Linked DNA regions of Sediminicoccus rosea. The protein of the gene in region 2 interacts with the protein of the main gene of each other region in a pairwise test. Links are inferred from orthologs where the notes say so. Each region holds a gene or a part of one and is shown on either strand. Other genes may lie near its edges.

Region 1 (3,310 bases), 2.2 Mb from region 2 along the record:
GCACTTCGCGCAGCAGGAAGTACCGCACGGGGTCGAGGCCGAACTCCTCCACCAGCGCCAGGGGATCAATGACATTGCCGAGGGACTTGCTGATCTTCTGCCCCTCATTGGTCCACCAGCCATGCGCGAAGACGCGCCTCGGCGGCGGCAGGTCGGCCGCCATCAGGAAGGCCGGCCAGTAGATGGCGTGGAAGCGCAGGATGTCCTTGCCGACGAAATGCACATCAGCCGGCCAGAACTTCCAAAGTTCCGATTTTTCATCAGGATAGCCCAAGGCCGTGATGTAGTTTGTGAGGGCATCGAGCCAGACATACATCACATGAGCGTCATCCCCCGGCACCGGCACGCCCCAGCGGAACGAAGTGCGAGAGATGGAGAGATCCGACAGTCCCGACTTGATGAAGCTGATCACCTCGTTCCGTCGGCTGGCCGGGGCGATGAAATCAGGGTTGGTTTCGTAGTATTTCAGTAGCTTGTCGGCCCAAGCTGAAAGTCGGAAGAAATAAGAGGGCTCCCGCACCCATTCCACCGGCGCGCCCGAGGGGGCGTATTTCACGCCATCTCGCTCGGTGAGCTCGTCCGGGCCGTAGAAGGCCTCGTCGCGCACCGCGTACCAGCCCTCATAGGCGCCGAGATAGATCTGGCCGCGCTCGACGAGGCGCTTCCACAGCGCCTGGCAGGCTTCGTAATGGCGCTTCTCCGTGGTGCGGATGAAGCCGTCATTGGAAAAGCCCATCGTGACCGTGAGGTCGCGGAAGGCCTGGCTGACACGGTCGGTGAAGGCCTGCGGGTCCTCGCCCGCATCCTGCGCGGCCTTCTCCACCTTCTGGCCATGCTCGTCCGTGCCGGTCAGGAAATAGACCTCCCGCCCCGCCAGCCGGTGCCAGCGGGCCAGCACATCGGTCGCCAGGCTCGTATAGGCGTGGCCGATATGCGGCTTGTCATTGACGTAATAGATCGGGGTGGTCAGGTAGATCGGGCTCATGCCTGACCTATGAAGCGCCTCTAGCGTCCCCGCAAGCTGTCCATGGCCACCAGGACGGCCTGGCGGCGGTCCAGCGAGAGGCGTTCCGTCTCCTGCACCAGCTTCGCCACCGCCTCCGCCGCCTCCACCCATTCGGCGAGCGGGCGCTGGCCGAGCCAGGGCGCGGCCGGCTCGCCGCGCGCCGCGGCGCGCACCGCCTGGGAGAGGCCCCGCAGCAGCAGGTTGAAGAAGGCCGGAAAGGCCAGCGCCGCCTCCCGCCCCGCGATCCGGTCGGCGAGCGCATGGGCGGCCAGGCCGCGCGGCAGGTCCTGCAGGGTGGCATCGGCCAGGCGCGCCAGCTCAACCCCCTCCCCCTGCGCCAGTTCCAGCGCCCGCCCGGGCGAGCCCTCGGCGAGGCGGATCAGCTCCATCCGGTCCAGGCGCGGCAGGTCGGGCAGCCACTCGCCGAGCAGGCGCTCCATCGCCGCATCCTCAAGCGCGAAGAGGTCGAGGCGCCGGCAACGGCTGCGGATGGTGGGCAGCAGCCGCCCGGGCGAGGCCGTGATCAGCAGCAGGACGGTGCGCGGCGGCGGCTCCTCCAGCGTCTTCAGGATGGTGTTGGCGGAGGCCGCCTCCATCGCCTCCACCTCATCCATGATGACGACGCGCCAGCCGCCCTCGGCCGCGGTGAGGTTCAGGAAGGCGCGGGCCTCGCGCGCCTCGTCCACCTTGATGATGCGGCGCTTGCCAGGCTCGGCCTGGGGTTCCAGCACCATGAGGTCGGGATGGCTGCCGGCGGCGACGCGGCGGAAGACCGGGTCCGTCTCCGCAACATGCAACGGCTCCGCGCCAGGCGGCTGGCCGGCGAGCAGCCAGCGCGCGAAGCGATAGGCCAGCGTCGCCTTGCCGATCCCGGGCGGCCCGCAGAACAGCCAGGCATGGTGCAGCCGGCCTGAACGCGCAGCCGCGCCGAGGCTGGCCGCCGCCTGCTCATGGCCTGCAAGGATGGGATTCCCGCGCGGCAGGATCACGGCAAGCCAAGCCTGGCGCGCGTGGTGGCGATCACGGCCTCGGTGACGGCGGCGAGGGGGGCCGAGGCGTCGATCACGGCAAAACGTCCTGGCTCGGCGGCCGCCTGTGCCAGGAAGGATTGCCTGATCCGCTCATGGAATTCGAGGCCGAGGCGGTCATAGCGGTTCGCATCCCCTCGCTCCATCGCGCGCGACACGCCAAGCGCCACCGGCACGTCCAGATAGAGGGTGAGGTCCGGCGCCACATCACCCAGGGTGACGGCCCGCAACCCCTCCCAGGCCGCGCGCGGCGCCCCCTGCCCGGCCACCTGATAGGCCAGCGTGCTGTCGAAGAAGCGGTCACAGACGACAAAGCTGCCGGCGGCGAGACTGGGCTGGATGCTGCGGGCCCAGTGCTCGCGTCGCGCGGCGAAATGCAGCGCCATTTCCGCCACGGGGTCCCAGCCCGAACGGCCGAGCAGCAGTCCGCGGATGGCTTCGGCCCCCGCGGATCCCCCCGGCTCCCTGGTGCGAAGGACGGAATACCCAGAAGCGGCAAGCCAGGCGGCAAGATTTTTTCCCTGGGTTGTCTTTCCTGAGCCCTCACCGCCCTCGAGCGTGATGAACTTGGGATTCAAGTCCCGCCACCCATCATCCGGCCGATCACCGCGGGAATGCGCGCCAGCAGACCCAGCCGCTCCACATCCGCACCCGCATAGAGCGGCAATGCCATCGGCGGCACGCCGCGCCCCGAGATTTCGAGGCGGCCCAGTTCTTGCCCCTTCACCACCGGGGCCGGCACCGGCGCTTCGAAGCGGATGCGCGCCTGCAGGCTGTCCCGCCAGCCGCGCGGGACGGTCGCCACCACCTCGCGCCCGCCGATCAGCGGCACGGTGCGGCGCTCGCCCAGATGGACGGGCACCTCCTCGATCGTGTCGGCCGCGCGGAACAGGACGACATTGTCGAACTCGCGGAAGCCCCATTCCATGAGGCGCTCCGCCTCCTCGCCGCGCGCCCGCATGGTGGGCAGGCCGCCGACGACGAGGATCAGCCGACGCTCGCCACGCCGGACGCTGGCGGTCAGGCCGTAGCCCGCCTCCTCCGTATGGCCGGTCTTCAACCCATCGGCGCCGGCGACGCGGCCCAGCAGCGGGTTGCGGTTCTCCTGCGTGATGTTGTTCCAACGGAAGCTGCGCTCGCTGTAGAAGCGGTAGAATTCCGGATGGTCCACGATGATCCGCCGGGCCAGCGTGGCAAGGTCCCGCGCGGTCATCCGGTGCTCGGGGTCGGGCCAGCCGGTCGCGTTGCGGAAGGTGCTGGAGGTCAGGCCGATCTG
Region 2 (3,103 bases):
GCCCGCCGAGATCGCGGACGCGCCCCATGCCCCCGACCTCGTGGTGACCGCCGGCGCGGTGCGCTTCGATGATGTGCGCTTCGCCTACCGGCCCGATCGCGAGATCCTGAAGGGCGTGAGCTTCGAGGTGCCGCCCGGCCGCATGCTCGCCATCGTCGGGCCCACCGGGGCCGGGAAATCCACCATCTCCCGCCTGTTGTTCCGCTTCTACGACGTGACCGGCGGCGCGGTGCTGATCGACGGGCAGGATGTGCGGAGCGTGACGCAGGACAGCGTGCGCCGCGCCATCGGCGTGGTGCCGCAGGACACGGTGCTGTTCAACGACACCATCCGCTACAACATCGCCTATGGCCGTCCGGGCGCCACCGATGAGGAGGTGGAGGAGGCCGCGCGCCTCGCCCAGGTGCATGACTTCGTCCTCAAGCTGCCCGATGGCTACAAGACCCGCGTGGGCGAGCGTGGCCTCAAGCTCTCGGGCGGCGAGAAGCAGCGCGTGGCGATCGCGCGCACCATCCTGAAGGACCCGCGCATCCTCATCCTGGACGAGGCGACCAGCGCGCTCGACACCCGCACCGAGCAGGAGATCCAGGCGGCGCTGCGCGACGTCTCCCGCGGGCGGACCACGCTGGTCATCGCGCACCGCCTCTCCACCGTGGTGGAGGCGGATGAGATCATCGTGCTGGAGGAAGGGCGCATCGCCGAGCGGGGCACGCATGGCGCGCTGATCGCGGCCGATGGCCTCTATGCCGAGATGTGGCGCCGCCAGTCCGAGGCGGTGGCGGCGGCCGAGGCGGCGGCGCTGGCCCAGGCCCAGGCGGAATTCGGCAGCGGCGTGAGCGCCCGGGCGGCGGGCGAGGCGCGGATGACAAAGCCTTAATCCTGGCGCTCTTCCCTGGCCGCGCTCCAGGCCCCATCTGGCTGGAAAGATTGGAGTTGCCGGACAATGCAAGCAGCGGATGGGGATGCCCCCGAGGATCTGAGCCACGCCGGCTCGGTGGTGGACAAGGCGATCGAGTACATGCTCGAGCAGCAGATCGCCCCGATCTCCGCCGCGTCCGCGCTGCTGGGCGGCGCACTGGGCCTGCTGTCGCGCAGCATGGATGACCGCTCCATCGCCGGCGTGCTGCGCCAGGCGTTGGCGAGCGTGGAGGCCGGCGAGCTTCGGCAATTGCCGACGCTGCCGAAGGGCTGAGCGCCGCGCGCGCCTGACCCGCGCCTGACCCGCGCTTGACTCAGGGGCGCGGCTGCCGCAAAAGCCGCGCTCCGATTTACCGCCGCGCCGGGGGACCCCGTGCGCGCCCAGTTTGCAGGATCATCACCATGGCTCGCCGCTGCGGCATCACCGGCAAGGGCGTTCAGTCTGGCAACAATGTCAGCCACGCGAACAACAAGACCCGTCGGCGCTTCCTGCCCAACCTGCAGGAAACCTCCTTCTACTCCGACGTGCTGGCCACCTCGATCCAGCTGCGGCTGACCACGTCGGGCATCCGCACCATCGAGCACAATGGCGGCATCGACGCCTTCCTGCTCACCACCAAGCCGCGCAACCTGCCGCCCGAGGCGGTGGTGCTCAAGCGCCGCATCCTGCGCGCCCAGGCCAAGAAGGCCGCGGCGGCCTGAGTCCCGCCGGCCGGGGCATGGCCCCGCGCCGCGGATTCTGCACGAATTACTGAGGCTGCAATGCCGCGAATCGGGCCAAATGCCCGATTCGCGGCATTTGTGTTTGGGGCGCCCGGCCGCGGGGCCGCGCCTTGAGACGTCGGGAAATCGTTGTCTTTCCGTATCATAAAGGCCGATCGGGCAAGTCGGGCTTGGTTTTCGGGATTCGTCCCAGGGCCGTTTTAACCGGCTGTTAACCGAATCGGGCGAGAATCACTCGCATGATGACCGACGCCCTCCCCGATGCCCTCCCCGCCGCCCTGGCCGTCCTCGCCGCCGCCGGCGGGCTTGCCGCCATTGCCGGTCTCGGCCGCGCGTCGCGCCTCGCGGCGGAGCTGACCACCCTGCGCGGCCTGGCCGAGGGCCGGCGCCGCAGCTTCGGCCTGCTCGCGCGGGACATGAACAGCCTGGGCCTGGCCCTGCTGGGCCGCGCCCAGCTCCTGGCCACGCAGTCCGGGGGAGAGGAAGCCGGCCGCGCCTTCGAGGGGGAGGCGCGGCACCTTCTCGCCCTGGCCGATGCCGCCGCCGAGGAAGCGGGCGGCGCCGTGCCCGCGCGCGGCCTGCAGGAGGAGCGCTTCCCGCTCGCGCCCATCCTGCGCGAGGCGGTGGCCATCGCCAGCGCGCAGCTTGGCCCCGGCAAGCGGCATTGGCGCATCGCGCCGGCCATCGAGAACCTGGCCGTGACGGCCGACCGGCGTGCCCTGCGCGGTGCCCTGGTTCAGGTGCTGGGCCGCGCCGCCCGCGCCACGGCCGAGGCCGATGTGATCGAGATCCGCGCGGATCTGAGGCCGCATGCCGCCTCGATCATCATCGAGGATGAGGGGGTGGGCCTCGCCATCGAGGATCTGGCGCCCATCGCCCATGATGGCGGGGCCGACCGCTCCCGGGGCCTGGGCTTCGGGCTCTCCCTGGCGCGCTCGCTGCTGCGGGCCCATGGCGGGGAGCTGGTGATCGAGGCCGCGCCGGGGATCGGGGCGCGCGCCTTCCTCTCGCTGCCGCCGGAGCGGATGGCGGCGGTCGCCTGAACCCGGCCTACCAGTGGCGGCGGGGGCCGCCGCGCCAGGGCCGGCCGTAATAGTGCCGGGGCGGCCCGTAATAGACCGGCGGCGCGTAGAAGCGCGGCGGCGGCGGGGGCACGAAGACCACGGGCGGCGGCACGAAGAGCGGCCGCGGCGGCGCGTAATAGACCGGCGGGGGCGGGACGTAGCGATAGGCCGGCGGGCCGAAGCCCGGCTTGTCCCAGTATTGCGCCTGGGCGCCCCCCGGCTGCAGCAGGCCCAGGGCCAGGGCGCCGGCGATGATCAGGCTGTGGAACGGTCGCATCGGAGAAGCCTCCTTCACTCGTCACAGGGAACACGGCCAGCATGGCCGAAGCGTGGCGCGATCATGGCGTCAGCCGCCGCGCCAGCCCCGGTAGGGGCCGCCGCGATAGGGCCCGCCATAA

What was found.
Region 1: the proteins of rpmB (region 2) and R9Z33_RS13285 interact in binary tests that used the Escherichia coli proteins (3 or more experiments, as listed by UniProt). The link is inferred for Sediminicoccus rosea from one-to-one orthologs.

Annotation. Positions count from the first base shown.
Region 1 is NZ_CP137852.1:2,754,124-2,757,433, forward strand. Bases 1-3,000 are described here. They hold R9Z33_RS13285 (DNA polymerase III subunit delta'), read right to left. Parts: upstream 1,996-3,000; coding sequence 1,006-1,995; downstream 1-1,005. Other genes in these bases: metG (methionine--tRNA ligase), read right to left, coding at 1-985; tmk (dTMP kinase), read right to left, coding at 1,992-2,612; R9Z33_RS13295 (D-alanyl-D-alanine carboxypeptidase family protein), read right to left, coding at 2,609-3,000. Outside these bases: more of R9Z33_RS13295, read right to left, coding at 3,001-3,310. UniProt on the Escherichia coli protein: Part of the beta sliding clamp loading complex, which hydrolyzes ATP to load the beta clamp onto primed DNA to form the DNA replication pre-initiation complex.
Region 2 is NZ_CP137852.1:546,457-549,559, forward strand. Bases 178-2,970 are described here. They hold rpmB (50S ribosomal protein L28), read left to right. Parts: upstream 178-1,320; coding sequence 1,321-1,620; downstream 1,621-2,970. Other genes in these bases: R9Z33_RS02655 (ABCB family ABC transporter ATP-binding protein/permease), read left to right, coding at 178-877; R9Z33_RS02660 (hypothetical protein), read left to right, coding at 944-1,192; R9Z33_RS02670 (sensor histidine kinase), read left to right, coding at 1,884-2,684; R9Z33_RS02675 (hypothetical protein), read right to left, coding at 2,692-2,970. Also shown: more of R9Z33_RS02655, read left to right, coding at 1-177; more of R9Z33_RS02675, read right to left, coding at 2,971-2,982; R9Z33_RS02680 (hypothetical protein), read right to left, coding at 3,052-3,103.